4 regions of the Janibacter terrae genome follow, and region 3 is predicted to be linked to each of the others. Evidence: riboswitches for the same ligand, from Rfam matches in the RefSeq annotation. Region 3 holds a riboswitch; each other region holds the start of a gene.
The links. Region 3 has a riboswitch for S-adenosylmethionine ahead of V3C34_RS01305 (OsmC family protein). Riboswitches for the same ligand answer to the same signal wherever they lie in the genome.
Positions count from the first base shown of each region.

Region 1: linked by a shared signal. The riboswitch ahead of metX (homoserine O-acetyltransferase MetX) and the one ahead of V3C34_RS01305 (OsmC family protein) in region 3 are both predicted to bind S-adenosylmethionine.
Region 2: linked by a shared signal. The riboswitch ahead of V3C34_RS13330 (aminotransferase class V-fold PLP-dependent enzyme) and the one ahead of V3C34_RS01305 (OsmC family protein) in region 3 are both predicted to bind S-adenosylmethionine.
Region 4: linked by a shared signal. The riboswitch ahead of V3C34_RS08515 (bifunctional o-acetylhomoserine/o-acetylserine sulfhydrylase) and the one ahead of V3C34_RS01305 (OsmC family protein) in region 3 are both predicted to bind S-adenosylmethionine.

Region 1 is NZ_CP144167.1:1,737,705-1,745,480, reverse strand. It holds gene V3C34_RS08590 (DUF3488 and transglutaminase-like domain-containing protein) at 1-93, shown strand, start outside; gene V3C34_RS08585 (RNA polymerase sigma factor) at 104-1,633, opposite strand; gene V3C34_RS08580 (universal stress protein) at 1,828-2,226, opposite strand; gene metX (homoserine O-acetyltransferase MetX) at 2,300-3,448, opposite strand; SAM riboswitch class IV at 3,464-3,574, opposite strand; gene V3C34_RS08570 (DUF4192 domain-containing protein) at 3,632-4,738, opposite strand; gene V3C34_RS08565 (YkvA family protein) at 4,829-5,248, opposite strand; gene V3C34_RS08560 (alanine/glycine:cation symporter family protein) at 5,343-6,881, opposite strand; gene V3C34_RS08555 (hypothetical protein) at 6,962-7,681, opposite strand; gene V3C34_RS08550 (DNA polymerase) at 7,758-7,776, shown strand, end outside.
Region 2 is NZ_CP144167.1:2,696,720-2,704,495, forward strand. It holds gene V3C34_RS13320 (DNA translocase FtsK) at 1-1,499, opposite strand, end outside; gene V3C34_RS13325 (A24 family peptidase) at 1,611-2,255, shown strand; SAM riboswitch class IV at 2,329-2,444, shown strand; gene V3C34_RS13330 (aminotransferase class V-fold PLP-dependent enzyme) at 2,488-3,705, shown strand; gene V3C34_RS13335 (ribonuclease J) at 3,853-5,538, opposite strand; gene dapA (4-hydroxy-tetrahydrodipicolinate synthase) at 5,535-6,428, opposite strand; gene V3C34_RS13345 (thymidylate synthase) at 6,472-7,281, shown strand; gene V3C34_RS13350 (dihydrofolate reductase) at 7,278-7,776, shown strand, end outside.
Region 3 is NZ_CP144167.1:254,843-262,618, reverse strand. It holds gene V3C34_RS01335 (aspartate aminotransferase family protein) at 1-281, opposite strand, end outside; gene V3C34_RS01330 (NAD-dependent succinate-semialdehyde dehydrogenase) at 365-1,846, shown strand; gene V3C34_RS01325 (DUF952 domain-containing protein) at 2,149-2,499, shown strand; gene ybaK (Cys-tRNA(Pro) deacylase) at 2,500-3,006, opposite strand; gene ppk2 (polyphosphate kinase 2) at 3,071-3,964, shown strand; gene V3C34_RS01310 (YczE/YyaS/YitT family protein) at 3,990-4,658, shown strand; SAM riboswitch class IV at 4,704-4,818, shown strand; gene V3C34_RS01305 (OsmC family protein) at 4,849-5,313, shown strand; gene V3C34_RS01300 (SelB C-terminal domain-containing protein) at 5,321-7,162, opposite strand; gene selA (L-seryl-tRNA(Sec) selenium transferase) at 7,159-7,776, opposite strand, start outside.
Region 4 is NZ_CP144167.1:1,721,460-1,729,235, forward strand. It holds gene V3C34_RS08485 (DUF2510 domain-containing protein) at 1-1,059, shown strand, start outside; gene V3C34_RS08490 (L-serine ammonia-lyase) at 1,135-2,520, opposite strand; gene V3C34_RS08495 (hypothetical protein) at 2,676-3,107, shown strand; gene V3C34_RS08500 (carboxyl transferase domain-containing protein) at 3,251-4,729, opposite strand; gene V3C34_RS08505 (hypothetical protein) at 4,772-5,140, shown strand; gene V3C34_RS08510 (hypothetical protein) at 5,127-5,528, shown strand; SAM riboswitch class IV at 5,562-5,675, shown strand; gene V3C34_RS08515 (bifunctional o-acetylhomoserine/o-acetylserine sulfhydrylase) at 5,692-7,011, shown strand; gene V3C34_RS08520 (hypothetical protein) at 7,078-7,383, shown strand; gene V3C34_RS08525 (hypothetical protein) at 7,383-7,776, shown strand, end outside.

The DNA.
Region 1 (7,776 bases), 1.5 Mb from region 3:
CAGGTGCGCTCGCTGCTGTGGCCCCAGGACGGCGTCGACACCTGGCGCGCGCTCGGCCGCGCCCTCTCGCGGCGCCTGACCCGGCGCCGCTGAGGGGTGGCGGTCAGTCGAGGTAGTCGCGCAGGACCTGCGAGCGGCTCGGGTGACGCAGCTTGCTCATGGTCTTGGACTCGATCTGGCGGATGCGCTCACGCGTCACGCCGTAGACCTTGCCGATCTCGTCGAGCGTCTTGGGCTGGCCGTCGGTCAGGCCGAAGCGCATGGAGACGACGCCGGCCTCCCGCTCGCTGAGCGTGTCCAGGACCGAGTGCAGCTGCTCCTGCAGGAGCGTGAAGCTCACGGCGTCGGCCGGTACGACCGCCTCGGAGTCCTCGATGAGGTCACCGAACTCGGAGTCACCGTCCTCGCCGAGCGGGGTGTGCAGCGAGATGGGCTCGCGACCGTACTTCTGGACCTCGACGACCTTCTCCGGCGTCATGTCCAGCTCCTTGGCCAGCTCCTCCGGGGTGGGCTCACGGCCCAGGTCCTGGAGCATCTGGCGCTGCACACGGGCGAGCTTGTTGATGACCTCGACCATGTGCACCGGGATGCGGATGGTGCGGGCCTGGTCGGCCATGGCGCGCGTGATGGCCTGGCGGATCCACCACGTCGCGTACGTCGAGAACTTGTAGCCCTTGGTGTAGTCGAACTTCTCGACCGCACGGATCAGGCCGAGGTTGCCCTCCTGGATGAGGTCGAGGAAGAGCATGCCGCGACCGGTGTAGCGCTTGGCGAGCGAGACGACGAGTCGCAGGTTGGCCTCGAGCAGGTGGTTCTTGGCGTTCTTGCCGTCCTGAGCGATCCACCACAGCTCGCGCTTGAACTTCATGTCGATCTTCTCGCCCGAGGCGAGCTTCTCCTCCGCGAACAGGCCGGCCTCGATGCGCTTGGCGAGCTCGACCTCCTGCTCGGCGTTGAGGAGGGCGACCTTGCCGATCTGCTTGAGGTAGTCCTTGACCGGGTCTGCGGTGGCACCGGCCGTCACGACCTGCTGCGCGGGAGCGTCGTCCTCGTCGTCGTTGCTGATCGTGAAACCGGACTTCTCGTCCTGCTCGGTCTCGGGCTTGGCCTTCGCCTGCGCCGGGTCCTCGCCGATGACCTCGTCCTCGTCGGGATCCGGCTCCTCGGCCGTGGTCGTCGTCGGGTTGGCGGCCTTGTTGGCGGCGGTCTTCTTCGCAGCGGTCTTCTTGGCGGCGGCCTTCTTCACCGGGGCCGCCGCCGCGGCAGCAGCCGCCTTGGGGGCGGCGGTCTTGGTGGTCGCCTTCTTCGCCGCGGTCTTCTTCACGGGCGCCGCGGTCTTCTTCACGGGTGCAGCGGCTTTCTTGGTCACCGCCTGCTTCGCGGGGGCCTTCTTCGCCGTCGTCTTCTTGGCGGACGTGGACTGTGGCACCTGAACCTCGATTCCTTGGTCGTCGAGCGCCCGCAGGACGACCCGCCCCCGGCTGGGGCTGATCTGCGCGTCGCCGAAGGCGGCCTGCAGCTCGTCACTGGTGATGGATCCGGTGGTGTGGCCCTTGCGGACCAGCTCCTGGAGCGATGGGTGCGAGAACTCCTTGGGGAGGGAGCCCTGCGCCCCGTCGGACCGTGGGGACACAGCAGTCACCAACAACCTTTCGTCACGGAAGAATCCGCCGGGACCTCCAAGGGGTGGCGTTCGTCCCTCGGGCTCCGACTCGCCCGGTCGCTGCGCGCTGGGCTCGTCACCATTATAAAACGCGGTGCGCCGAAATGCCGCAGCGGGCGCCCCGAAGGACGCCCGCTGGGTCGGTTGGTGCCGTGCGTGGCGGCTCAGCGCGCCTTGACGGCGAGCACGTCGCACGGCGCGTCGAGCAGCACCCGCTGGGCGTTGGAGCCGAGGATCAGCTTGCCGACCGGCGTGCGCTTGCGCAGGCCGATGATGATCAGGCTGGCGTCGGTCTCCTCGGCGACGACGATGAGGTCCTCGGCCGGCTCCTTGCCACGGACGAGCCCGCGGACCTCACCCTCGACGCCGGCCTCCTCGAGACGGGTCCGGACCTGCTTGAGGTCCTGCTCGTTCTTGCGTGCGGTGTCGCCGCTCATCCCCACACCCCCACGGTCGGAGTGGATGACGACGAGCGGCTCCTTGCGCAGGTGGCACTCCTCGAAGGCCCGCTCGAGAGCGGCCTCGCCCTCCTTGGTGGACACATACCCCACGACGATCGTCATCGATGCTCCTCAACAGATACTGGGTTCCTGAATGACCTGTGCCAGACGCTACACCGGCGGCGCGTGACGTGTCTCACTCACACGCGGCCGTGTCCCCGGCGAGCACGCGGCGGAGCAGCCCAGCGACCTGGTCGACCTCGGTGAGGAACCCGTCGTGGCCCACCCGGGAGGAGATCGTCGTCAGCTGCGCCCGTGGGTGCAGTCGCGCGAGCTCCTCCGAGAGGCGGGGCGGGTAGAGACGGTCGGAGTCCACCGGCGCGAGGACCAGGCGACCGGCGAAGGGGGCGAGCGCCGCCTCGACCCCGCCGCGCCCGCGACCCAGGTCGTGCGAGTTCATCGCCTCGGAGAGCACCGCGTACGAGTTGGCGTCGAAGCGACGCGCGAGCTTGCCGCCGTGGTGGTCGAGGTAGCTCTCCACGGCATAGCGCGGACGACCGCACTCCCCCGCCGGCTCGTCCTGCTCCCGGCGACCGAAGCGCTCGTGCAGCTCGATCTCGCTGCGGTAGGTCACGTGGGCGATGCGGCGGGCGATGCCGAGACCGACCTCAGGACCCTGCGGGTGGTCGTAGTAGTCGCCGTCGGCGAACCAGGGGTCGTTGCGGATCGCGAGGATCTGGGCCTGGCTCCAGCCGATCTGCTCCGCAGTCGCGTAGCCGCTCGTGGCCAGGGCGATGGCGGTACCGACCCGGTCGGGGTGACCGGCCGCCCACTCGAGGGTGCGCATGCCGCCCATCGAGCCGCCGATGACCGTGTGCCAGCGCTCGATGCCCAGCGCGTCGGCGAGCGCCGCCTCTGCCGCGACCTGGTCGCGGATCGTCAGCCGGGGGAAGCGCCCGCCCCACGGCCGGCCGTCCGCCGCGAGCGTCCCGGGACCGGTGCTGCCCTGGCAACCGCCGAGGACGTTGATCGCGACGACGAAGTACTCGTCGCTGTCCAGGGGTGCGCCGGACCCGATCAGGCCCGGCCACCACCCGTCGGTCGGGTGTCCCGGACCGGCCTGGCCCACGACGTGACTGTCGCCGGTGAGGGCGTGCTCGACGAGGACCGCGTTGTCCCGGGCCGGGTCGAGCTCGCCCCAGGTCTCGTAGGCGAGCACCACGTCGGGCAGGCGTTCGCCGGACTCGAGCGTGAGGTCCCCGATGCGCAGGAAGTGCCGGTCCCCCGGCTCGTCGCCGTCGCGCCACAGCGCGGTGTTGCTGGGGGGTGTGGTGGTGACGCTCATCGACGGTGCTCCCGGGGTCTCGCCTTGCCGCACCACTGCGATGCGACCCGGTCATCACCCGGGGCACCCCGTCACGAGGAGGGTTGCCGGCCAGCAAGCCGGGGCTTGACGCTGGCACTCATGACCTGGCGACAACCTTAACCACAGCGGCCCCACGGGATCGAGTCCGGTCCGGTGTCCGGACTAGGCCGCCGGGTGGCGCCCCGCGCGCGCGTCGGGCCCGAGGTCCCAGGGCCGCAGCCCGGCGGACAGCAGGTCGAGCATGAGACCGGCGAGCCGGTAGCCGGGCTCGATCTGCAGCGCGCGCTCGAGGCAGCTGCCGGCGATCGTGCCGTCCCCCATCCACCACGCGATGTGCGCCGTGCAGGTGAGCAGCGGGGGCGTGAGCTCCTCGGGCACGAGCCGCCCGAGCTCGGCGATGCGGGCGCGGACCGCGAGGACGTCCTCCTGGTGGCGACCGACGTCGACGGCAGCATCGGGCACGGACCCGGCGTCCGGGTCCACGAGGGCCCACGGGCAGCGCGCCAGCGCCGTGCGGGCGTGCTCGACGAGGGGGTCGCCGAAGGTGGCGAAGGGCACGGCTCCGGGGCAGAGGCCGCCGAGGAGCGCGTCACGCCAGTCGACGTCTTGCAGCGACGCGGAGAGGACGAGGAGCTCTGCGTCGCTGAGCTCGGCGACCGGGGTCGCGTCGGCGGAGGGGTCGAGCAGCCGCGCCCAGGTCCGGGCCACCTGCTGGTGCGCGAACTCCTCCTCGAGCGGGTTCACGGCGAGCGCGACCCGACGGGCCCTGGCCTCGTCGCGCTCCGGCAGCACGGCGTCGACCAGGTGCGCACGGCTCGGCAGCGGGCAGACCCCTGCCTCGACGAAGGTGGCGACGGCGGGCACGTCCTCGGGTCGGGGCAGCGGGATGCCGAGGCGACGCCTGGCCCGGGGCCCGCCTGCGGGGTAGCAGCGCCCGTCGCGGACCACGAGGTGCTCCTGCACCCGCAGCCCGGCCTCGCGGGCCGCGGCGGTCATCGCCGCGCGGAGGTGGCGGGACTCCCCTTCGTCCTCCTCGAAGGCCATGAGCAGGACTGCGGTGGCCCCCTCCCGCACCGCGATGGCGATGGCGTGCTCCGCGACGGCCCGGCAGGCCGCGGGCTCGGGCACGAGGTCGTGCCGCTGCAGCAGGCCGAGCCGGCGGCCGCGCATCACGGTCAGGCAGAGGGAGGGGCCCGGGTGGTACCCGAGCTGGTACGGGAGGATGACGGCGAGCTCGGCGGCGTCGCGAGGTCGGGCGATGTGGTCCATGCCGACGAATCTGGCGCCTGCAGAGGGTGCCAGCAGCGACCGGGCGGATCCTGTGGGAACCCGGACGTCAGGCAGGTGGTCTGCGGACGGTCAGTCGCGCACGACGTGCGAGCGGACCGTCGGGCCGGGCTCCCACTGCTGCTGCGGGGTCCACTGCTGGCGCCCGGACGCACCTGCGGCCACCGCCTGCTCCCAGGCGATGAAGTCCTCGGTCTCCCGCACCAGGGTCGTGGCGACCCAGCCGATGACCATGACGTCGTCGAGCAGGCCGAGGGCGAGGAGGAGGCCCTCCGGGACCACGTCGATCGGCGAGACGACGTAGCCGACACCGGCGAGCAGGAGCATCAGGCGACTGGACGACAGACCGGTGTACTGCCCCGCGCGGACCGCGCGGATCATCCGGGGGACGGCCCGCAGGCGGGTCCAGAGGCTGGGCCCGCCGGGCCGCGCCGCGCTGCGGACGGCGGAAGCGAGGTGGGTGGCGTTGCGGACGCGGCTGGTCGTGGCCATGTCGGTCTCCTGACGCTCAGGCGTGCCCGGTCCGGGCGCGCTCCGCTGGATCCAACGTAGCGCGCCCGGTCCGGATTCCCTCAGGTGCGCGGGCTCACTCGCGTGCGCCGACCGTCTCCCGGGGGGCGCCCTGGGTGATCTGGCCGTCGGCACGCAGCTCCCAGAACTGCGCACCCTCGATCCCGAGCTCACGCGGGTCGAACTGCGGGTCGATGCCCCGGGCCTTCTGCGCGCGGTAGTCCTTGAGCGCCTTCAGGGCCGGGACCTGGAGCAGCAGGATGCCCAGGATGTTGAGCCAGGCCATCGTGCCGACGCCGATGTCGCCGAGGCCCCACGCGGAGCCGGCCGTCGTCGTCGCCCCGTAGGCGGCCGAGACGAGGATCAACCCCTGCAGCGCCCGGATCATCCCGCGGCGCACGGTGGCGCTGCGGATCTTGCGGGTGAGGTAGGCGAGGTTGACCTCGGCCATGTAGTAGTACGCGACCATCGTCGTGAAGGCGAAGAAGACGAGCGCCAGGGCCACGAAGCTCGAGCCGATACCGGGCGCGAAGCTGTCCAGGCCCGCCTGCACGAAGCCCGGGCCGGGCTCGACGTCGGTCCCGATCGCTCCCTCGTAGAGCGTCGGTCCGGGGTAGCTCTCGCCCCTGAAGACCGAGTACATGTCGGTCGAGATGATGATGAAGGCCGTCGCGGTGCACACGAAGAGGGTGTCGATGTAGACGGCGAAGGCCTGGACGAAGCCCTGCTTCGCCGGGTGCGAGACCTCGGCGGCGGCGGCGTGGTGCGGGCCGGTGCCCTGGCCCGCCTCGTTGGAGTAGATGCCGCGCTGGACGCCCCACTTGACCGCCTGGCCGATGATCGCGCCGTAGACCGCGTGGCCGCCGAAGGCACCCGAGAAGATCTCGCTGAAGACGTGACCGATCTGGTCGGCGTTGACGAAGAAGACGACGAGGGCGAAGAGGATGTAGAGGATCGCCATCGGCGGCACGACGAAGGCGGCGAAGGTCGCGATGCGCTTGACGCCGCCGATGACGATGAAGGCCAGCGCGATGACGATGCCGATGGCCGTCACCCACGTCGGGACGCCCCACGCTGCATCGAGCGCCGAGGACATGCCGTTGGCCTGCACGCCGGGCAGGAAGAAGCTCATGGCGAAGACGGTGACGACGGCGAAGGTGACCGCGTAGACGAGCGAGAGCGTGCGCCACCGGTGGGCGTAGGCCTTCTCGAAGTAGTACGCCGGACCACCCCGGTACTCACCGGTGTCGGGGTCCTTCTCCTTGTAGATCTGGCCGAGGGTGCACTCGATGAAGGAGGTCGCCGCACCGAGGAAGGCGACCGTCCACATCCAGAAGACGGCACCCGGGCCGCCGAAGGCGATGGCGGTGGCGACGCCACCGATGTTGCCCATGCCGACGCGGTTGGCGAGGGACATCATCAGCGACTGGAAGGACGAGGTCCCGTCGACCGAGTCCTCTCCCTCCCGCAGCTGCTTGACCATGTCCGGGATCCCGAGGACCTGGACGAGGCGGGTGCGGATGGTGAAGTACAGGCCGGCCACGAGGCAGAGCCCGACGAGCGGGATCGACCAGATGAAGCCGTTGGCGCCGTCCACGAGTTCGGCGAAGGACATGGGGGCAACTCTCCGTTGAGCGGGTCAGGGGCCCGGCGGACGATACCGCCGGGCCCCCTGCGCGCGCACCTCGAGGTCGGTCAGCCGCGCGGCGGGAACTCCGTGCGCACGTGCTGGGCCAGCTGACGCATCAGCCACACGTCCATGCCGGCGCCGACGCCACCGCCGACGAGGGGGACCATCTTGCCGAAGCGCGAGAAGACGCCCTTGCCGGCCCGCGAGAGGATGCGGAAGCCGACGGCCTTGTTGACGACCATGAGCGCCGGTCCGGGCAGTCGCTGCGCGGCCAGGCCGGCGAGGCGCCCGGTCGGCGCGACCATGCCGGCCTTGGCGAGCAGGTCCTGCGCGTCGGCACCGACCAGGCTGAGCAGGACGGCCGAGCGGATCTCGGGCTGGGTCAGGTCGTAGCCGCGCACCCTGGCCACGGCCGCGGACATGCGGGTGGCGAGGACGTAGAAGCCGAAGATGTTGGCCGGCAGGGCGACCCACATCGTCGCGAACCCGCCGAGGTTGGTGAGGAAGCCGCTGGCGGCAGCCAGCTTGAGCGTGTCGCCGACGATCTCGTCGACGGCCTTGTCGGCGTCGCCGCCGTGCTCGGCCAGGGCCCGGTCGGCGACCGTGGCGGCGGAGTCGAAGGGCCCGCGTCCGTCGATGCCGGTGTCGAGCAGGTTCTCGACGAGCTTGAGGGTCGAGCCGCCCAGCGCGTCCTGGCTCGCGGGGTCGTGCGCCTGCTCGATCGCGGTGCGGGTGTCCTTGACCTTGGTGCGGCCGAGGCCCAGGCGGTCGGAGATGAATCCCATGTGACGTCCTCTCTGCGGGTGCAGCGGTGCTCTGTCCTGGACCGATCCTGTCATGCCGCGGGTAGCCTCACGCCTCGTGGGAGCGGAGCAGCCGG
Region 2 (7,776 bases), 1.1 Mb from region 3:
TGCTCGTTGTTGCGGGCGACGTCGGACCGCAGCACGTCGCCGAGGCAGACCATCTCCTTGTCGGCATTGGGGATCTCAATGCCGATGGCGGACTTGCCCGGGATGGGGCTGAGGATGCGCACGTCGGCCGAGGCGACCGCGTACGCGATGTTCTTCGACAGCGCGGTGACCCGCTCGACCTTCACGCCCGGGCCGAGCTCGACGACGTACCGGGTGACGGTCGGGCCGCGGTGGAACCCGGTGACCTGCGCGTCGATGCCGAACTCGTCGAGGACGCTCGTCAGGGACTCGACGACCTTGTCGTTGGCCGCCGAGCGCTCCTTGTGGGGTGCGCCGGGCTTGAGGTGCTGGCTGTCAGGGAGCGTGTAGGTGACGTCGCCGGCCAGGGCCAGCTGCTCGACCCGCTGCGGCAGCTGGGTCGTGGGCGGCGGCTCCAGGGCCGGCTTGTCCGCACTCCTGATCGGCGCGACGACCGGGTTCTTGGTCGGCCGCTTCTCCCCCGGGCGGGGACCGTCGGTGGCCGCGGCATCCGCGGCCGGCTCGTCGACCGCGTCGACGGGCGCGGCGGCGCCCTTGCGCTTGCGTCCCTTCCCCGCGGGCTGGACCACCGCGGCCTGGTCGAAGGCGGTGTCGCCGTCGCGCTCGCCCAGGTTCTCGTCGTCGTCGAAGGTGCGCCGACGCCGGGCCCGCGCGACCGCGGCCTGGGGAGCGTCCCCCTTCGCCGCGACGTCGGCGCTGGTGACGTGCGAGGGGACCTCCCCGGTGAAGGCGGCCCGGACGTAGGCCAGGCGCTGCGGCACCTCGTGCAGGGGGGTGCCGGTGAGCAGGAGGAGGCTGAAGAGGCCGAGGAGGACCAGCAGGACGATGGCCGGCCACTCCGTGACCGCCGTGGTCAGGGGGTCCGCGGCGAGGAAGCCGACGATGCCGCCCGCGTCCCGCATGGGCCCGGCGCCGTCCGGCGGCTGCGGGATGTCCTTGGAGATGTGCGTCAGGCCGGAGACGGCGAAGAGCAGCCCCGCCGTGCCGAAGCCCAGGCGAGCGTCGGCCGCGGACTCGCCGGCCGAGCGCAGCAGGCGGACCCCGAGGAGCAGCAGGACGATCGGCAGCGCGTACGCCACCCGGCCGAAGGTGCCCGCGAAGACCGCGTGCACGACGTCACCGAAGGCGCCCGACAGGCCCCACCACTCGCGGACCGCGACGACCAGGGCCAGCGCGAGGGCCAGGAAGCCCCACCCGTCGCGCCGGTGCTCGGGCTCGATCTCGCCGGCACTCGTGCCGATCCGGCGCACGCCGGCGCCGGTGGCGTGGGCGACGCCCACCCACGTCCTGTGGACCGCGGCCAGCGGCAGCGGGAGACCACCGCCGGACGCGGCCTTCTTGCGCGGGGCGGCGGTCTTCCCCTTCGCAGCGGACGTGCGACCCGACGGACGGGTGCTGCCCTTGGGGCGCGACGAGGCGCCCTTGGTGCTGCGCGAGGAGGTCGACGGACGAGTGGCCATGTTCCGCAGGTTAGGCGAAAGCCCCGCCCGACACACGCGTCACACGCGCAACAACGGCAACCTGTGGAGATCGGGGAGCGGCCCCGGCACCCGCCGAGTAGCGTCGCCGCCGTGGACGCACGCACCCTCATCGTCGCCCTCCTGGCGCTCGTCGGCGGCGTGGTCGGGTACCTCTGGCTGCGCACCGGGACCTACCGGCGGGAGGACGAAGGGGGTCCCCTCCCCCGACACCTGTGGGTCCTGCCGGTCGCCCCCTCCGTCGGGTGGGCGATCGCACGCGGGCTCTCCGACCTGCCGTGGCCGGTGCTCGCGGCACCGCTCTCGCTGGCCCTCGCCGGCCTCGTCCTCGCCGCGGTGGACGCCGACGTCCACCGCCTGCCCAACGCGATCACCCTGCCCCTGGTCCCCGTGCAGGCCGCGCTGCTCACCCTCGCCTCCGCCGCGACCGGCGAGTGGGAGGCGTTGCAGCGGGCTGGGCTCGCGGCCCTGCTCGTCGGGGGCGGGACGCTCGCGCTCGCCTTCCTCCTCTTCGGCCGCTCGATCGGGATGGGCGACGCCAAGCTCATGGTCTCGATCGCGCCGACGCTCGCCTGGCTCGGCTGGACGCACCTCGTCGTGGGGGTCTGGGTGGGCTTCGTCATCGGTGGACTCGCCGCTCTCGCACTGCTGCTCGCGCGCCGGGCCGACCGGGGGACGCACCTCGCCTTCGGTCCCTACCTCGTCGCCGGAGCGGTCATCGCCGTCGCCCTCGGCTGACGTCCCAGGTGGCGAGACGCGCCTCGCCTCCTCTCGACACGGACCCACCGGTGTCCGATATGGTCATCCGCAAGGTCACGAGTACCAGCGACAAGCCCCGGCTAGCTGGTCGGCAACCCTCCTCCGCGGTGGGGTGCTCCGGGTGACGACCTGGCCGGCGACGCCATTGTCGCCCGGCAAGCGCGGACTCGTGGTCGACACCCGGGTCCCTGACGGACCAGGAGCATCCCCAATGACCGTGTCCCACGTGCAGCAGACCTCGACCGACCTCCCCCGCCTCGTCTCGGAGGGCCTGACCTACCGCGACCGCGACGGCTCGACCGTCGAGTACGCGCACCTCGACCACGGGGCGACGACCCCGGCCTTCGAGGCCGTCGCGCAGGAGGTCGCCACCGCCGCGGTGACCTACTCGTCCGTTCACCGCGGTGCCGGCTTCGCCTCCCGGGTGACCAGCTCGCGCTACGAGCAGGCTCGCGAGAGCGTCGCCGACTTCGTCGGGGCGCGTGAGGACGACCAGGTCGTCTTCACCCGCAACACGACCGACTCCTTCAACCTGCTGGCCCGGGCGCTGCCGGCGGGCACGAAGGTCTTCGTCTTCGCCTCCGAGCACCACGCGGCCCTCCTCCCGTGGGGCGACACGCTGCGGCTGCCCGTGCCGCACAGCCGCGACGAGGCCGTCGAGCTCCTCGAGCAGGCCCTGCGCAACCACCCCGCAGAGCACCGCCTCGTCGTCGCCACGGGCGCGTCCAACGTCACGGGCGAGCACTGGCCGATCGAGCGCCTGGCCGCGGTCGCCCGCGAGCACGACGCCCGCTTCGCCCTCGACGCCGCCCAGGTCGCGCCGCACCGTCGGGTCGACATCGCTGCCCTCGGGATCGACTGGGTCGCCTTCTCCGGCCACAAGATCTACGCCCCCTTCGGCGCCGGGGTGCTCGTCGGCCGCAGCGACTGGCTCGACGCCGCCGACCCCTACCTCGCCGGTGGCGGCGCCACCGCCCGCGTCGGTCTCGACACGACAGAGTGGACCTGCGGTCCGGCCCGGCACGAGGCCGGCTCCCCCAACGTCCTCGGCGCGATCGCCCTGGCGAGGGCCTGCGAGATCATCGCCGAGCGCGAGCGGGCGATCATCGACCACGAGCAGGCCCTGCGCATCCGACTGCTGAGCGGTCTGGCCGGGATCGAGGGTGTGCGCGTCCACACGCTCTTCGGCGGTGGAGAGGGCGCCCCCGTCGCGGCGATCACGGTCGACGGCCACGACAGCAGCGAGGTCGCGCGCATCCTCGGCGACGACCACGGCATCGGTGTGCGCGACGGCAAGTTCTGCGCGCACCTGCTCGTCGACGACCTGCTCTCCGAGCACGAGCAGGACACCGCGGTGCGGATCAGCGCGGGCCTCGGCACCACCCCGGCGCACATCGACCGGCTCCTCGGCGCCCTTCGCGCCCTCTGACCCTCCTCGGGTGAGGTCGAAGGGGGGACCCGGCAGTCCCCCTTCGCTCAGCAAGAGAAACCTCGCCTTCGCAAGAGTCTCAAACTCTTGCGAAGGCGAGGTTTATCGGGTCACCCGAGAATCCTGGGACGCCCGGGGCACCGTCTCCTAGGCCGCCACGACCACCGGGATGATCATCGGGCGGCGACGGATCTTGCCGCCGACCCAGCCACCGACGGCGCGGCGCACGACCTGCTGCAGCTGGTGGGTGTCGGTCGTGCCCTTCCTGGTCGCCTCGTCGAGCGCGGCGATGATCTTGGGCTTGACCTGGGTGAAGATCTCGTCGTCCTCGGCGAAGCCGCGGGCGGTGATCTCGGGGCCGGCGATGACCTTGCCGGTCGAGGAGTCGACGACGACCATGACCGAGATGAACCCCTCGTCGCGCAGGATGCGGCGGTCCTTGAGCAGCTCCTCGGTGGTGCCGCCGACGCTCGAGCCGTCGACGTAGACGTACCCACAGGGCACGGCGCCGGCGATGCGGGCGCGGCCGTCGACGAGGTCGATGACGACACCGTCCTCGGCGAGCACGACGTGGTCGGGGTCGACCCCGGTCTGGATCGCCAGCTCGGCGTTGGCCACGAGGTGGCGCCACTCGCCGTGGACCGGCATGACATTGCGCGGCTTGACGATGTTGTAGCAGTAGAGCAGCTCACCGGCGCTCGCGTGACCGGACACGTGCACCTTGGCGTTGCCCTTGTGCACGACGTCGGCACCCAGGCGCATGAGGCCGTTGATGACGCGGTACACGGCGTTCTCGTTGCCGGGGATGAGGCTCGAGGCGAGCAGCACGGTGTCCCCGTCGCCCACGTCGATGCGGTGGTCGCGGTTGGCCATGCGCGACAGGGCCGCCATCGGCTCGCCCTGGCTGCCCGTGCAGATCAGGACGACCTCGTTGTCCGGGTAGTTGTCGAGCTTCTTGACGTCGACGAGCACGCGGTCGGGCACGTGCAGGTACCCCAGGTCCGCAGCGATGCCCATGTTGCGCACCATCGAGCGACCGACCATGGCGACCTTGCGGCCGTTGCGCTCGGCGGCGTCGAGCACCTGCTGGACGCGGTGCACGTGGCTGGAGAAGCAGGCGACGATGATCCGGCGCTGCGCCTTGTGGAAGACGGTGTCGATCGCGGGACCGATCTCGCGCTCGGGCGTGGTGAAGCCCGGCACCTCGGCGTTGGTCGAGTCGGTCATGAAGAGGTCGACGCCCTCCTCACCGACGCGGGCGAAGGCCCGCAGGTCCGTGAGGCGACGGTCCAGCGGCAGCTGGTCCATCTTGAAGTCACCGGTGTGCAGGACCGTGCCGCCCCCGGTGCGCACGAAGACCGCGAGCGCGTCGGGGATCGAGTGGTTGACGGCGATGAACTCGCAGTCGAAGACGCCGAAGGACTCGCGCCCGCCCTCCTTGACCCCGAGGGTCCAGGGCTTGATCCGGTGCTCCTTGAGCTTGGCCTCGACGAGGGCCAGCGTGAGCGTCGAGCCGACGAGCGGGATGTCGGGCTTGTGCTTGAGCAGGTAGGGCACAGCGCCGATGTGGTCCTCGTGGCCGTGCGTGAGGACGATGGCCTGCACGTCGTCGAGCCGGTCGAGGATGTACTCGAAGTCCGGGAGGATCAGGTCGACGCCGGGCTGGTGGTCCTCGGGGAAGAGGACGCCGCAGTCGATGACGAGCAGCTGGCCCTCGTGCTCGATGACCGCCATGTTGCGTCCGACCTCACCGAGGCCGCCGAGCGGGATGATGCGCAGCGCGCCCGGGGCGAGGGCGGGCGGCAGCAGCAGGTCGGGGTGCGGGTGGCTCATGCTGCCCCGATCCCGGAGGCGGCCAGACCCTTGCGCAGGATGTCGAGGTGCTCGTCCGGCCCCTCGACGTAGGGCAGGCGCACGCTCGCGTGCTCGATGACGCCGAGCTCGACGAGGGCGGCCTTGGCCATGATCGCGCCCTGCGAGGTGGACATGATCGCGTTGGTCACGGGGATGAGGCGGTGGTGGATCGCGCGGGCGGCGGCGAGGTCACCGGCGTCGACGGCCTCGACCATCGCCCGGTACTCGCGCCCGGCGACGTGGCCGACGACGGAGACGACGCCGTGGGCGCCCTGGGCGAGGTGCGCGAGGTTGACCTCGTCGGCACCGGAGAACCACAGCAGGTCGGTCGCGGCCATGACCTCGGAGGAGGCCCAGAGGTCGCCCTTGGCGTCCTTGACGGCAAGGATCCGCTCGTGGTCGGCGAGCGCGATGAGCGTGTCCACGGCGAAGGGGGTCGCGGTGCGCCCCGGGATGTCGTACAGCATGATCGGCAGCTGCGCCGCGTCGGCGATCGCGCGGGTGTGGGCGAGCAGGCCCGCCTGCGTCGGCTTGTTGTAGTACGGCGAGACGACCAGCAGGGCGTCGGCGCCGGCGCGGGTCGCGGCCTGCGACATCTCGATGGCGTGCGCCGTGTTGTTGGAGCCGACACCGGCGGTCACGGCCAACCGGTCACCGGCGGCCTCCTTGACGGTCTCGACCATCGCGATGCTCTCGGCGGAGCTGAGGGTCGGCGACTCGCCGGTCGTGCCGTTGACGACGACACCGTCGTGTCCGGTGGCGACGAGGTGCTCGACGAGGTCGGTGACACCCTTCGTGTCCACCGCGCCGTCTGGGGTCATCGGGGTCACCATCGCGGTGATCACCCGGCCGAAGGGGGAAGTCGTCATGCGTCTCAGGGTAGCCGTCGGTGGGGACGTCTATCGTGGCGCCATGCGCCAGTACCTCGACCTCCTCGAGCACGTCCGCGACCACGGGGTCGACAAGTCCGACCGCACCGGCACGGGGACCCGCAGCGTCTTCGGCCACCAGATGCGCTTCGACCTGGCCGCGGGCTTCCCGGTGCTCACGACCAAGAAGCTGCACCTGCGCTCGATCATCGGCGAGCTGCTGTGGTTCCTGCGGGGCGACACCAACGTGCGCTGGCTGCAGGAGCGCGGCATCAGCATCTGGGACGAGTGGGCCGACGAGCAGGGCGACCTCGGTCCCGTCTACGGGCACCAGTGGCGCTCGTGGCCCGCACCCGACGGTTCGAGCATCGACCAGATCGCCGGGGTCATCGAGGGCCTGCGCACCAACCCCGACAGCCGGCGGCACATCGTGTCCGCGTGGAACGTCGCCGAGGTCGGGGACATGGCGCTGCCGCCCTGCCACACGATGTTCCAGTTCTACGTCACGCCGGCGAGCGAAGGGGGCAGGCCCACCTTGTCCTGCCAGCTCTACCAGCGCAGCGCCGACGTCTTCCTCGGTGTCCCGTTCAACATCGCCTCGTACGCGCTGCTGACGATGATGGTCGCCCAGCAGGTCGACATGGAGCCGGGTGAGCTCGTGCACACCCTCGGTGACGCGCACCTCTACCTCAACCACCTCGAGCAGGCCGACCTGCAGCTGACCCGCTCCCCCGGCCCGCTGCCGAGGATGGAGATCGCCCACCGCGACTCGATCGACGCCTACGAGATCGAGGATTTCACGCTCGTCGGCTACGAGGCCGCCCCGAGCATCAAGGCGCCGATCGCCGTATGAGCCGGCCCCGCCCCGTCCCCGAGGACCTGCGTGGCCGCGTGCCGCTCGTCGCCGCCTCGTACGCGGTGATGACCCGCGAGGGCGCCTCCGGCACCGAGGTGCTGCTGCAGCTGCGCCGGGGCACCGGCTTCATGGACGGCTGGTGGGCGTGCGGCGCCGCCGGCCACGTCGAGGACGTCGCACCGCCCAGCGAGGCGCTCACCCGCGAGGTCGACGAGGAGCTCGGCGTGCGGGTCGTCACGGCGTCGCCGCTCACCACCGTGCAGCGCTCGACGCTGGCGGGACGTCTCGAGCAGCGCGCCGACTTCTTCTTCCACGTCACCGACTGGGTCGGCGAGCCGACGTTGCGGGAGCCGGACAAGGCGGCGGACCTGCGGTGGTGGCCCCTGGCCGGGCTGCCGGCGCGGGTCGTGCCGCACGAGCGGGTCGTGCTGGAGGGGCTGCGTGACGGGGGGCTGCCCCCCTTCGTCGAGCTGGGCCACGACCAACGGCTCG
Region 3 (7,776 bases):
AAGAGGCTGTCGAGGTGCGAAGGGAGGACGCCGTCGAGCTTGTCGACGAGCGCCAGCAGCGGCTGGTGCATGACGGTCGTGTACTGCCCGTGGATGAGCTTGCCGACCTGCTCCTGCGCGGCCGCGACGACCTTGGGGTGGCAGTGGCCGGTGCTCACGACCCCGATGCCGGAGGTGAAGTCGAGGTGGCGGTTGCCGTCGACGTCGAAGATCTCGCTGCCGAGGGCGTGGTCGATCGTGACGGGGGTGGCCTGCTTGAGCAGGGGGGACAGCGCTGTCATCGGTACCTCCGGTTGTTCGTCTGATTGTTGACAATACGTCTACGGTGAGGGGGACGGCAAGGACGCTGACGAAGGAGCCTTCCATGACCACGACCCACACGCCAGAGGTCACCCGCGAGCAGGAGCGCGAGGCGATCGCCTCGGTGCCGACGGGCCTCTTCATCGGGGGTGAGTGGCGCCAGACCCGGGAGACGATGCCGGTCGTCGACCCGTCGACCGGCGAGCCCCTCGTCGAGGTCGCCGACGCCGGCCCCGACGAGGCCGCGGCCGCTCTCGACGCCGCAGCGGAGGCCCAGGCCGACTGGGCCAGGACGCCACCTCGGGAGCGCAGCGAGATCCTCACCCGGGCCCGTGACCTCATGCTCGCCGACGTCGACCGGCTCGCGCTGGTCATGACGCTCGAGATGGGCAAGCCGCTGACGGAGGCGAAGGGGGAGATCGCGTACGCCGCCGAGTTCTTCCGCTGGTTCGCGGAGGAGGCCGTGCGCATCGACGGCGGCTACATGACCGCACCCGCCGGCGGCTCGCGCTTCCTCGTCGCCAAGCAGCCCGTCGGCCCGTGCGTGCTCATCACCCCGTGGAACTTCCCCATGGCGATGGGCACCCGCAAGATCGGCCCGGCCATCGCCGCCGGCTGCACCTCGGTCATCAAGCCGGCCGCCGAGACCCCGCTGTCGACCCTCGCGCTCGCGGACATCCTCGTGCGGGCGGGCCTGCCCGCGGGCGTCGTCAACGTCGTGACGACGAGCCGGAGCGACGAGGTCATGCGGCCGATGATCCTCGACCCGCGCTCGCGCAAGCTCTCCTTCACCGGCTCGACCCCGGTCGGCAAGCACCTGCTCGAGCTGGCCGCCAGGACGGTCATGCGCACGTCGATGGAGCTCGGGGGCAATGCCCCCTTCCTCGTCTTCGACGACGCCGACCTCGACGTCGCGGTCGACGGGGCGATGGCGGCCAAGATGCGCAACATCGGCCAGGCCTGCACCGCGGCCAACCGGATCCTCGTGCAGCGCTCCGTCGCGGGCGAGTTCGCGCGGCGCCTGGCCGAGCGGATGGGCGCGCTGCCCATGGGGCGCGGGGTCGAGGAGGGCGTCGTCGTCGGGCCGCTGGTCAACCAGAAGGCGGTCGACAAGGTCGACGAGCTCGTCCGCGACGCGGTCGGGCGGGGAGCGACGGCGCGGCTGGGCGGCGAACCGGCCGACCGGGAGGGCTACTTCTACCCGGCGACGGTCCTCACCGGCGTGCCCGCCGACGCGCAGATGGCCGAGGCCGAGATCTTCGGGCCGGTCGCGGCGATCACCGAGTTCGACACCGAGGAGGAGGCGATCCGCCTGGCCAACGACACCCCCTTCGGCCTGATCTCCTACGTCTTCACGCAGGGGCTCGACCGCGGCCTGCGGGTCAGCGAGGCCCTCGAGGCGGGCATGGTCGGCCTCAACCAGGGCGTGGTGTCCAACCCCGCCGCCCCGTTCGGTGGCATCAAGGAGTCCGGGCTCGGGCGCGAAGGGGGGACGACGGGCATCGAGGAGTTCCTCGAGACCAAGTACATCGGGGTGCGGGTGTGACGCCTCAGGTGCCCCAGGATTCTCGGGTCACCCGATAAACCTCGCCTTCGCAAGAGTTTGAAACTCATGCGAAGGCGAGGTTTCTCTTGTCGAGTGGTCAGGCCCCGGACCCTCCTGCGCGGAGCCCTCGGCCGTTGGGTGACCCGCACCGGGTTGCCGAGGGGTGAGCGAAGGGATGTCCAGCGGGCTGCCGTGGTCACGGCCCATCGTGTCGGGGCCACGCAGCAGGCGGCGGTTCTGCTCCTCCCGCGCGCTCAGGGCAACCCCTCGAATCCACGCGCGGCGCGCGGGATGATGGCTGCATGACCCTCCAGCACATCGCCCTCGAGTCCGACTGGCAGGCCGCCCAGGCGTCCGGGACCTACCCCGTCTCGACGCGCGGGCGGCTCATCTCGCAGGAGGGCTTCATGCACTGCAGCGGGTCGCCTGCCCAGCTCGAAGGGGTCCTCGCCCGCTTCTACGCCGACGTCACCGAGCCGCTGCTGCTCCTGACGCTCGACGCGCAGTCCCTCGCCGCCCGGGGCCTCACCGTCCGGCTCGAGCCGGCCGTCCCCGGCACGCCGGTCGGCAGCGACACCGAGCTCTTCCCGCACGTCTACGGCGGCGACCTGCCGGTGGGCTGCGTCAGCCAGGTGGACCGCCTCCGGCCGTGATCAGGCCCGCCCGATCGCCGCGACGACCGCGCCCGTCACCTCCACGAGGGCCGCGGGGGCCAGCTCCAGGTCGAGCCCTCGTCGCCCGCCGCTGATGAGGACCGTGTCGTGCCCGAGCGCAGAGGCGTCGAGGACCGTGACGAGGGCGCGCTTCTGACCGACCGGGCTGATCCCGCCCACGACGTAGCCGGTGGTCCGCTCGGCGAGCGCCGGGTCGGCCATGCTCGCCCGCTTCGCGCCGACCGCCGCGGCCAGGGCCTTGAGATCCAGCTGCCCGGCGACGGGGACGATGCCCACGACGAGTCCGTGGTCGCGGGGCAGGTCGGTCTGGGCGAGCAGGGTCTTCAGGACCCGCTCGGGTGGGACCCCGAGCACCTCGGCGGCCTCCACGCCGTACGAGGGCGCCGCCGGGTCGTGCTCGTAGGGGTGCTCCGTGTACGCCACCCCGGCCGCCGCCAGCGCCCGCGTCGCGGGGGTGGCGCCGCCCCCCTTCGTCCTCCTGGCCATGGACTCCAGTCTCCGCCACCCGCTCCGACACCCGCGCGACAGGTCCACGTGGTACCCACGTCCCATGCAGAAGCAGAACCTCCGCGAGTACATCGACCGGCTCATCGACGAGGGCTACACCGTCCGCGACGACCAGGGTGACGACCCGATGCTCATCCGACCGGACGGCCTGGCCGTCGAGACGTGGCGGGAGAACTACCCGTACGACGAGCTCATGACCCGCAACGACTACGACGTCGAGAAGTACCTGCTGCAGATCGAGCTGCTGAAGTTCCAGTACTGGGCGCAGGACACCGGCCGCAAGTTCGTCGTCCTCTTCGAGGGCCGTGACGCCGCCGGCAAGGGCGGCACGATCAAGCGCTTCACGGAGCACCTCAACCCCCGGGGCGCCAGGGTCGTCGCGCTCACCAGGCCGAGCGAGCGAGAGGAGGGCGAGTGGTACTTCCAGCGCTACCTGCGGCACCTGCCGACGAGCGGCGAGATCGTCCTCTTCGACCGCTCCTGGTACAACCGCGCCGGCGTCGAGCGGGTCATGGGCTTCTGCAGCGACGAGCAGTACGAGGGCTTCATGGACCAGGCGCCGAAGATCGAGCGGATGCTCATCGACGCCGGGGTCCACGTCACCAAGCTGTGGTTCTCCGTGACCCAGCAGGAGCAGCGCACCCGCTTCGCCATCCGCCAGATCGACCCGGTGCGCCGGTGGAAGCTCTCCCCGATGGACCTCGAGAGCCTCGACAAGTGGGAGGCGTACACCGCCGCCAAGGAGGCGATGTTCGAGCGGACCGACACCAAGCACGCGCCCTGGACGGTCATCAGGTCCAACGACAAGAAGCGCGGCCGGATCAACGCCATGCGCTTCTTCCTCAACCAGTTCGACTACGAGGACAAGGACACCCAGATCGTCTACGCGCCCGACCGCAAGGTCGTCGCCCGCGGCAAGCAGACCGTGGGCGACTGATCTCGTCGAGCCCTACGCTGACCCGGTGACCGACGACGCGCCACCCCGCGGGCGACAGCTCGCCGACATCGGCCCCCTCGAGCAGCTGCGTGCCGGGCGCCTCGGGGTCCGTCTGCCGTTGCTCCTCGCGGGCCTCTTCCTCTACGGCGCGTCGATGGCGATGGTGCTGCGCGCGACGCTCGGCCAGATCCCCTGGGACGTGCTCCACGTCGGCGTCTCGCGCCACGTCCCGCTGAGCTTCGGCACGATCGTCGTCGGCGTCTCGCTGCTCGTGCTGCTCGGGTGGATCCCGTTGCGGCAGAAGCCCGGCGTCGGCACGATCGGCAACGCTCTGCTCATCGGCCCCTCCGCCGACCTCGTCCTCGCGCACCTCGACGAGCCGGGCGACCTCGGCTGGCGCATCGTGCTCCTCGTCGGGGGCGTGGTGCTCAACGGCATCGCGACCGGCATGTACATCGGCTCGCAGTTCGGGCCCGGTCCGCGCGACGGCCTGATGACGGGGATCGCGCGCCTCACCGGCCACTCGATCCGGTTGGTGCGCACGGGGATCGAGGTCACGGTGGTCGTCGTCGGGTGGCTGCTCGGCGGCACGGTCGGCGTCGGCACCTTCCTCTACGCGCTCGCCATCGGGCCGCTGGCCCAGCTCTTCCTGCCGCTCTTCACGGTCGACCTCAGGCGCGGTCCCACTTCCTGATACATAACTGGACGTTATGGATTGCTGTGTGTCATCTTATGGCCAGGTCATGAGTCCCAGCGCGAAGCCCCGGCTTGCTGGGCGGCAACCCTCCACCCTCGGTGGGGTGCCCCGGGTGACGACCTGGGCGTCGGCCGACCGGCCGCGCCAAGCGCGGGTTCACGAGAGCCCCTGATCCACGGAGCCGTCCATGACTGCCACCACCGCACCCACCACGCTGCTCGAGGTCACGACCCGGGGCGCGCTCGTCACGGGGACCGAGGTCGCCATCACGAGCCGCCAGTTCAGCTACACGATCGACGAGCCGCCGGCCCTCGGCGGCACCGACAAGGGCGCCAACCCGGTCGAGCACCTGCTGGCCGCCCTCGCCTCGTGCACCGTCATCAGCTACCAGGTCTGGGCCGACAAGCTCGGCCTCCGGGTCGACACGATCGACGTCGACCTGCGCGGCGACCTGGACCTCGCCGGGTTCCTCGGCACGGACGAGTCGGTGCGTCCGGGCTTCCAGGGCATCGAGCTGGCCATCACGGTCAGCGGCCCGGAGAGCGAAGGGGAGTACCGCCGCCTCGAGCAGGCCGTCGCCGAGCACTGCCCCGTCCTCGACAACCTCACGCACGGCGTGCCGGTGACGACGAGCCTCGAGGTCGCTGCCTGAGCGCGGCCTAGCGCACGACCTGCCGCAGACTCCCGTCCACCCGCCGGGTCCACCCGCGGGCGTCGAGGTGCTCGAGCAGGGGCACGGCGACGCGCCGGGTGGTCCCGAGCGCCTGTCGCGCGAGGCTGAGGGTGAAGGGTTGCTCCAGCCCGGCGAGCACCCGCATCGCCCGCGCCGGCGCGTCGGGGAGCAGCACGACGTCGTCGGGCAGACGCATGATCCGTCCGAGGCGCTCGGCGGCCGCGAGCTCCGCGGTCCCGAGACCGAGCTCGGCGAGCTCACCCCGCTCCGCCGCCACGAAGGGGGTGGCCCCCAGCCGTGCCTCGAGAGCCGCGATCCCGGCCTCCGCGGCTCCGAGGCCGCCAGCCTCCGGGTCGTGGACGCGGCCGTCGGCGACGGCGAGGCCGGCGTCGGTGGCCAGTCCCGGCACCAGGGCCTGCCCGAGCACCGCAGGGAGGTGCTCGGGCAGGCCGAGCGACCTGGCCGCCTCGGCGACGGGCAGCCCGGCGCTGAGCGGGTCGGCGGCATGGTGCCGGCGGACGGCCTCGCCGAGCCGGTCGCGCCACGTGCTCACGGCCCCCGCGTCGACCCACCAGTCACCGTGCCGCACGGCACCCGCTGGCGCGGGGAGACCCAGCCGGTCGAGCACGTCCGCCCGCTCGGCTGCGCGCGAGCGCAGCCGAGCGGTGGCGAGGTCGGCGGGGTCCGCGCCTGCAGAGGCGAGGGCCTGCCCCCTTCGCCCTGGGGCACCGCGGCGGGTGAGCGGCAGGGGGTCGACGTCCACGACGCGGACGGCCCACAGGCGACGACTCCCCGCGTCGCGCAGGATCGCCCGGTCGCCCACGCGCCACGGGAGGACGGTCGCGGCCGAGAGGCGGGCGTGGTCCGGCCCGAGGGGGCGCACGTGCACCTCGACGTCGACCGACCCGACGTGCAGCGTCCCCTGCTCGACCATCTGCATTGCCCTAGGGGAATGCGCGCTCCCGTGACCGTTCGTCTGCATTGCCCTAGGGGAATGCAGCTCGGTGGCGGACACGTCGACGACCGACGCGAGCGCGAAGGCGTCGGGCGTCAGCAGCGCGACGGAGCGGCCGACCTCGTCCACGCGGCGCAGGTTGACTGCGACCCGGGAGACCGGGCCGACGGCTTCGTGCGCCTCGTCCTGGCTGTGCAGGCCACGCACCGTCACCTCGCGTGCGGACCCGCGGTCGAGCAGCACCAGCCGGTCGCCGACGTGGACCGTGCCCGCGCCGAGGGTGCCCGTGACGACCGTCCCCGCGCCGGAGACGGAGAAGCTGCGGTCGGACCAGAGCCGCACCGGCGCCCGGGCGTCCGGCTCCGGCAGCCGGGCAGCGAGCTCGTCGAGCGCCGCGCGAAGGGAGTCCATCCCGTCGCCCCGGACCGCCGAGACCTCGACGGCAGGGAGGTCGAGCCCGGCCTCGGCCAGGTGTCGCCGCGACTCGGTGAGCACGCCGGCTCGCTGCTCGTCGTCGGCCAGGTCGCACCGGGTGATGACGAGCAGGCCGTCGGTGATGGCGAGCGCCTGCACGGCGGCGAGGTGCTCGCTGCTCTGCGCCTGCCAGCCCTGGTCAGCGGCGACGACGAAGACCACCGCCGGCGCCGGCCCCAGCCCCGAGAGCATCGTCCCGAGGAACCGCTGGTGCCCCGGCACGTCGACGAAGGCGACCTCGGCCCCGCTCGGCAGGGTCGTCCAGGCGTAACCGAGCTGGATGGTCAGCCCGCGCTCGCGCTCCTCGCGCAGCCGGTCGGGGTCACGCCCGGTGAGCGCGCGCACGAGCGTCGACTTGCCGTGGTCGACGTGCCCGGCGGTGGCGAGCACGCGCCTCATGGGGTGGGCGTCCCCGGGTCGGGCCCGTCGTCGCCGAGCGCCGCCCGCAGTGCCGCTTCGACGTCACCGTCCCGATCGGCCGGGACGCAGCGCAGGTCGACCAGGCCGCGCCCCCCTTCGACCCGGGCGAGCACGACCGGCTCGCCGACGCGCAGGCGCTCGACGGCGTCCGCGGGGATCTCGACGGCCCAGCCGGGCAGGGGCACGCCGGGCGCCCCGCCGCCGCCGACGCGGCCCTCGACCGCCACGACCCCACGGCCGAGGGCGGCGGCGAGGGCCTCGACCCGCGGCCGCAGCTCGTCGGCGGTGACGTGCAGCGCGGCGGTGACCGGTGGGACCGATCCGCGCAGAGTCGCCTCGAGCGCGGCGAGGGTCAGCTTGTCGACGCGCAGGGCGCGCTGAAGCGGGTGGCGGCGCAACCGCTCGACGACCTCCGCGTCGCCGAGGACGAGACCCGCCTGCGGGCCGCCGAGGAGCTTGTCGCCGCTGGCGGTGACGATCGTGGCGCCCGCGCGCAGCCACGTCGTGGCATCCGGCTCGTCGGGCAGCAGCGGGTCGGGCCGCAGCAGGCCGGACCCGATGTCGGCGACGACCGGCACGGGGGAGCCGTCGGG
Region 4 (7,776 bases), 1.5 Mb from region 3:
ACCGGCTACGGCGCCTCGTCGTACGACCAGTCGAGCGCGTACGGCCAGCAGGGTGGCTACGACCAGTCGGGTGCCTACGGGCAGCAGGGGTACGGCCAGCAGGGGTACGGCCAGCAGGGCTACGGGCAGCAGGGCGGCTACGACCAGTCCAACCCGTACGGGCAGCAGGGCTACGGCCAGCAGCCGCAGCAGGGCTACGGCCAGGCGCCCTACGCCACCGGTCAGCCCAGCGGCTCGGGCAAGAGCAAGCTCCCGCTGATCATCGGTCTCGGTGTCGTCGGCCTGCTGCTCATCGGAGCCCTCGGATTCCTCGGCATCAAGCTCGTCAGCGGTGGCGACGACGAGCCCGTCGCCACCCCGACGACGCCGACGTCGACGCAGCCGACGGACCCTTCGACGAGCACCGACAGCCCGACCACGACGGACACCACCACGTCCGACCCGACCACCTCGTCGCCGACCACGGACGACGGCCCGGGCAAGGACGTCATCGGCCAGAAGGGCAAGGCCGCCGAGTGGGAGCAGAAGTACAAGGGCAGCGGCAAGGGCTACATCGCCGTCCCCCCGGGTGACGGTGCCGGCCTCGTCGAGTTCACCTACACCGGTGACAAGTACCAGACGCTGACGGTCAAGGGTGTCGACGGCCAGGGCAAGAGCGCCGAGTACCTCGTGACCGCGAGCGACGCCAAGAAGGGCATCTTCGCCTACAACCTCACCAACTACAGCTCCTCGACCTCGAAGCTCGAGTTCGACACCGAGGGCGACTGGACCGTGAAGTTCTCGCGCATCAGCAAGGCGCCGGCCTTCGGCACCTCGCAGAAGGGCAACGGCTCGGCCATCTTCACATGGGACGGCAAGAAGGCCGACCTCGGCGCGAAGTACACCGAGGACAAGGACTCCTTCCTCGGCACCTTCCGCGTCCAGGCCGTCGGCGCCGAGGACTACCCGGACCGCCTGATCTCCGAGTACGACGCGTACGAGGGCACCACGACGGTCCAGGAGGGCACGAAGTACCTCGTCGTCGAGGCCCGTGGCGACTGGGAGCTCACCAAGAAGTGACGTCCCGGACGTCGCACTGACGAAGGGGGTCGGACCACGGGTCCGACCCCCTTCGTCATGCCGTGGTGGGGGCGGTCAGCACTCGATGACGTTGACGGCGAGGCCGCCGCGGGCGGTCTCCTTGTACTTGACCTTCATGTCCCGACCGGTCTCGCGCATCGTCTTGACGACCTTGTCGAGGGAGACGACGTGCGAGCCGTCGCCGCGCAGGGCGGTGCGCGCGGCGGTGATCGCCTTGACCGAGGCGACCGCGTTGCGCTCGATGCACGGGATCTGCACGAGCCCCCCGACGGGGTCGCAGGTGAGGCCGAGGTTGTGCTCCATGCCGATCTCGGCAGCGTTCTCGACCTGGGCCGGGCTGCCGCCCATGACCGCGGCCATCGCGCCGGCCGCCATCGAGCAGGCCGAGCCGACCTCGCCCTGGCAGCCGACCTCGGCGCCGGAGATCGAGGCGTTCTCCTTGTAGATCACCCCGATCGCGGCGGCGGTGAGCAGGAACCGGCAGATGCCGTCGTCGTCCGCGCCCGGCACGAAGTCGACGTAGTAGCGCAGGACCGCGGGGATGATGCCGGCGGCGCCGTTGGTCGGCGCGGTGACCACGCGACCACCGGCGGCGTTCTCCTCGTTGACGGCCAGCGCGTAGAGCGTCAGCCAGTCCATGCCGCGAAGGGGGTCGGTGCTCGCCCCCTCGGAGCGCAGCCGCTGGTGCAGCTGCGGGGCGCGACGGCGCACCTTGAGCCCGCCGGGCAGGACGCCCTCGGTGCGCACGCCGTTGTCGATGCACTCGCGCATGACCGACCAGATGTGCAGCAGCTCGCTGCGCACCTCGTCCTCGGAGCGCCACGAGGTCTCGTTGTCGAGCATGACCTGGGAGATCGACAGGCCGGTCTCGGCGCAGATCGCGAGCAGCTGGTCGCCGGTGGTGAAGGGGTGCGCCACGGGGGTGGTGTCGGCGACGATGCGGGTCGAGCCGGACGCGTCCTCCCCGACGACGAAGCCGCCGCCGACGGAGTAGTAGGTGTGCGTGCTGAGCGGCGCCTCGCCCTCGCCCGCTCCCTCGCCCCAGGCGGTGAAGGTCATGCCGTTGGGGTGCAGGGGGAGGGACTTGCGTCGGTGGAGCACGAGGTCCTCGTCCTCGTGGAAGTCGATCTCGTGCTCGCCGAGCAGGTTCACCCGGTGCGCCGCGCGGATCTGCTCGAGGCGACCGCTGACCGACCTCGGGTCGCACAGCTCGGGCCGCTCGCCGGAGAGCCCGAGGAGCACCGCGGTGTTGGACCCGTGGCCGTGCCCGGTCGCGCCGAGCGAGCCGAAGAGCTCGGCCTTGACCCGGCGCACCTGCGGCAGCAGGCCGTCGTCGCGCAGCCCCTCGGCGAACATCACCGCCGCTCGCATGGGGCCGACGGTGTGCGAGCTCGAGGGGCCGATGCCGATCGAGAAGAGGTCGAAGACGCTCAGTGCCACGGGGGGGCGCTCCTGGGTGCTCGGGGTGGGGGCACGGTGACCGGTCGCGCGTGGGTGGCACGACCCGCCGTGGGTCCCAGTATCCACCCCGCGGCCGGAGGCGGCTTGTGGAAAAGTCCGCGGCGCGTCGGGTCGATCCCTGCAGGATGACGGGCATGAGCTTCGACGACCTGCCCCAGGGGTGGCACACCCGACCCCTCACCGACAGCACGCTCGCCGCCGACGTCGTCGACCTCGTCGTGCGGGACTCCGAGCGGGAGCTGGGTTGCATCAGCCTGCTCCTCTGCGACACCGGCGGCCGCATGGTCCAGCCGGTGACGATCACCGAGATGGACCTCCACCCCGGCGCGGAGGAGGACGCCGTCTTCGACACGATCATCGGCGGCCTCGCCGACAGCATCGGTGGTTTCGTCGCTGCCATCGGGCGCCCGCGCGGCCTCGCCCCGGACGACCGGGCGCGCGACCTGCACGAGGAGGCGCTCGCCGCGAGCCGTCGGCACGGCGTGCCGCTCCTCGGCACCTACCTCGCGACCCCGCAGGGCGTCGTCGAGATGCCGGTGTGGGAGGAGCTGCGTGCGACGGGGTGAGCGTCTGGCTGGCCCGAGCCGGCGTGTCGTACTGCAGTTCAGCTGACCGGTCCCCGTGAGGTCCCGGAAAGCCGGGCCCTGTCATCGCCCCCGATGACGAACTGCAGTACGACACTCCCAGACTCCAGCTCGCCCACCCACCGTCACAGCAGTGCCTCGACCTGCGCAGCGACCGCCGCGCCGATCGCGCGGGCGAAGGCCTGCGGGTCGACGTGCGCCGCCGGTTCCTCGGGGACGAGGACATCGACGAGCCCGTCCTCGTGCATCTGCGGCGCGCCGACGCGTTGGCGGGCGGCGAGGAGGGGGGCGTGCTCGGTGTCCTTGAAGACGATGGCGCTCGCGCCCTCGGGTGGCAGCGGGGAGAGCCAGGCATTGCCCGCGGCGACGACCCGTCGCGCGGGCAGCAGCGCGAGCGCGCCGCCGCCGGTGCCCTCGCCGAGCAGCACCGACACGCTCGGCACGGTGAGGGCCGTCATGTCGGAGATGCACCGGGCGATCTCGCCGGCCAGGGCCCCCTCCTCGGCACGCGGGGAGAGGTCGGCGCCGGGGGTGTCGATGACGGTGACGAGGGGCAGACCGAGCTCGGTCGCCATCCGCATGCCGCGGCGCGCCTCGCGCAGGGCGGCCGGACCCATCGACTCCGAGACCTGGTAGCGGCGGTCCTGGCCGACGAGGACGCACGACCGCCCGCCGAAGCTCGCCAGCGCGAGCATCACGCCCTTGTCCGACTCGCCGTAGCCGGTGCCGTTGAGCGGGATGACGTCGTCCGCGGCGTACCGCAGCAGCTCTCGGACGCCGGGGCGGTCCCCCCTTCGCGTCGTCTCGATGGCGGTCCACAGCCGCGCGATCTCCTCCTCGCTCGGCTCCGGCCGGGAGACGAAGGGGGCGATCCGCCGGACCGGCGCGCCGTCCTCCGCCGCGGGTGAGCGGGCGTGGCCCCCGGTCGTGGCGGAGAGCAGCGTGAGCGCCCGGGCGGCGATGTCGGCGAGCTCGTCGGTCGGCACGACCGCGTCGACGATGCCCTTGTCGACGAGGTTCTCGGCGACCTGCACGCCGGAGGGGAAGGGGGCGCCGTTCAGCGTCTCGTAGACGACCGGGCCGAGGAAGCCGATGAGCGCGCCCGGCTCGGCGATGGTCATGTGGCCGAGCGAGCCCCACGACGCGAAGACCCCGCCGGTCGTCGGGTGCCGCAGGTAGACGAGGTAGGGCAGGCCGGCGGCCTTGTGCGCGACGACGGCCGCGGAGATGTCGACCATCGTCATGAAGGCGGGCGTGCCCTCCTGCATCCGGGTGCCTCCGCTCGCCGTCGCCGCGACGAGGGGGAGGCGCTCGGTCGTCGCCCGGCGCACCGCCGCGACGATGCGTCCGGCGGCCGCGCGCCCGATCGAGCCGCCGAGGAAGCGGAACTCGCCGACGACGAGCGCGACCTCGTGCCCGCGGATGCTCGCCCGGCCGGTGACCACCGACTCGTCGGTGCCGGACCGCGCGGCTGCCGCCTCCAGGGTCGCGAGGTAGCCGTCGCTCAGGCCGGAGCGGTCGATCGGCTCGTCCCAGGAGACGAAGCTGCCGGCATCGACGACGGCGGCGAGCAGGTCGTGGGCTCCGGGGCGTGGCGCGCTCATGCCGTGATCGTGCCAGCAGCGGGGCCGCGTACGCTTGCCGCCGTGCTTGTGCCGCTGACCACTCTCGTGCTCGTCGCGGTCGGCGTGCTCGGCGTCCTGGCCCTGGCCTACCTGATCATCGACCGGCTCGTCGACGACCTCATGCTGCTCACGACCGCCGTCGTCGAGCTGCTCCTGCTCGCTCTCGTCGTCGGGTCCGCGATCGCGATGGGGCAGGTCGAGGGGGAGGGGGAGGGGGCGACGATGCTCGCCTACGCCCTCACCCTGCCGATCCTGCCCCCGATCGTCGTCTTCATCGCCCTGAAGGAGAAGACCCGGTGGGCCATGGGGGTCGTCCTCGCCGGTGCCTTCACCGTCGGTGTCATGACCTACCGCATCCTGCAGATCTGGCAGACCCATGGCTCCGCCTGAGCTGCGCACGGGCACCGGGCCGGGTCGGGTCGTCGTCGCCGTCTACGCCGTGCTCGCGCTCGCCGCGACCGGCCGCTCGGTCCTGCAGGTCACCCAGTACCTCGACCGGGCGCCGCTGGCGTACGCGCTCTCGGCGCTCGCGGCCGTGGTCTACGTCGTCGCGACCGTGGCCCTGGCGAAGGGGGGAACCACCGGCGCGCGGGTCGCGACCGGGGCGATCCTCGTCGAGGCCGTCGGCGTGCTCACCGTGGGCACGCTGTCGTACGTCCTGCCGGACCTCTTCCCGGACAAGACCGTCTGGTCGCACTTCGGGTCCGGGTACGGGTTCCTGCCGCTCGTCCTCCCCTTCGTCGGCCTGTGGTGGGTCCACCGCGTGAGACGGGCCTGACCAGATGCTGGTCACCCTCCTAGTCTCCGGGTAGGTCTTGAGTGCCAGCGCCAGGCCCCGGCTCGCTGGCCGGCAACCCTCCATCCGCGGTGGGGTGCCCCGGGAGACGACCTGGTCCGTGGCGACCGCCACGGTCAAGCGCGCACGATCAGGAGCAAAACTCATGAGCGACCCGTCCACGTGGAACTTCGAGACGAAGCAGATCCACGCCGGCCAGGCGCCCGACCCGACCACGGGTTCGCGGGCACTGCCGATCCACCTGACGACCTCCTACCAGTTCAAGGACACCGAGCACGCGGCGAACCTGTTCGCGCTCAAGGAGCTCGGCAACATCTACACGCGGATCATGAACCCCACGCAGGACGCGGTGGAGCAGAAGATCGCGGCCCTCGAGGGCGGCGTGGGCGCGCTCCTCACCGCCTCCGGCATGTCCGCGACGCACCTGGCCCTGGTCAACCTCGCCGAGGCCGGTGACCACATCGTCGCCAGCACCGCCCTCTACGGCGGCACGATCAACCTGCTGAAGTTTACCCTGCCGAAGTTCGGCATCGAGGTGAGCTTCGTCGATGACCCGAGCGACCTCGAGCAGTGGCGCGCGGCGGTCAAGCCCAACACCAAGGCCTTCTTCGGCGAGACCATCGGCAACCCCAAGGACATCGTCCTGGACATCGCCGGCATCTCCGAGGTCGCGCACGCGGCCGGCGTGCCGCTCGTCGTGGACAACACGATCGCGACGCCCTACGTGCTCCGTCCGATCGAGCACGGTGCGGACGTCGTCGTGCACTCCGCGACGAAGTACCTCGGCGGCCACGGCACCGCGATCGCCGGCGTGATCGTCGACGCCGGCCGGTTCGACTACGCGGCGGACCCGGAGAAGTTCCCCAACTACAACCAGCCCGACCCGAGCTACCACGGGCTGCGCTTCGGCCCGGACCTCGGCGTGGACGGTGCCATGGGTGCCAACCTCTCCTTCATCCTCAAGGCCCGGGTGCAGCTGCTGCGCGACATCGGCCCGGCGATCTCCCCCTTCAACGCCTTCCTCATCGGGCAGGGCATCGAGACGCTCAGCCTGCGCATGGAGCGGCACCTGGCCAACACGGCCAAGGTCGCCGAGTTCCTCGGTCAGCACGCGCAGGTCGACAAGGTCACGTGGGCCTCGCTGCCGAGCAGCCCCAGCCACGAGCTCGCGCAGCGGTACACGCCCCAGGGTGCCGGCGCCGTCATCTCCTTCGAGATCTCCGGCGGCCTCGAGGCGGGCAAGAAGTTCGTCGAGGGCCTGAGCCTGCACAGCCACCTGGCCAACATCGGTGACGTGCGCTCGCTCGTCATCCACCCCGCGTCGACGACCCACTCGCAGGGCCCCGACGAGGACCGGCTCGCCGCTGGCGTCACCCCCGGCCTCGTGCGCCTCGCAGTGGGCCTCGAGGCGATCGAGGACATCGTCGCCGACCTCGAGCAGGGCTTCGCCGCCGCGAAGGCCTGACGACCACCCCGAGGGGCCTGTGGAGAACTCCACGGGCCCCTCGGCGTTCTTCCCTAGCGTGGGTGCATGGGCGGACAGGAACGCATCTCCATCGACAGCGAGGGCATCGAGGGCCTCGGTCGCCAGCTCAAGGCCATCGCCGACTTCCTCGAGGAGAAGGCGGCCAAGGCCAACAACGAGGCCGTCGAGACCTTCGGGTTCCCGAGCTGGTACGGCACCGACGCGTACGAGGCGGCGATCGGGGACTTCGAGCGGGAGCGGATCAGGGTGGGCAAGCAGCTGCGCGAGCTGGCGCGGCTGGCCCGGGACGCGGGGTCCTGGTACGTGCTCACCGAGGACCTCGTCGACCGGCGCAACCAAGGGATCCTCTGATGGCGCTCCACGACCCCGGGACCATCGAGGAGGGCGACCCCAGCACGATCCGGGCCGAGGCGGACGAGCTGCGGACGGTCGCCGCCAACATCCACACCGTGGCCGAGATGCTGCGCATGGTCTCGACGAAGGGGGTGTGGGACTCGTGCGCGGGGACGATCTTCGAGGACGAGGTGGGCAGCACCCCGGATGACCTCTTCGCGATCGCCAACCGCCTCGCGGACACCGAGCGGATCATCCGTCCCTACGCGGACCGGCTCGAGGAGAGCCAGGCCACCCTCGAGCGACTCCGTGGACGGTACGAGGAGAACGTCCGCATCTCGGAGGAGCGCAAGGCGAAGCTCGCGACGCTGACCCCGCAGGACCCCGAGTACGCCATCGTCGAGCGGGAGT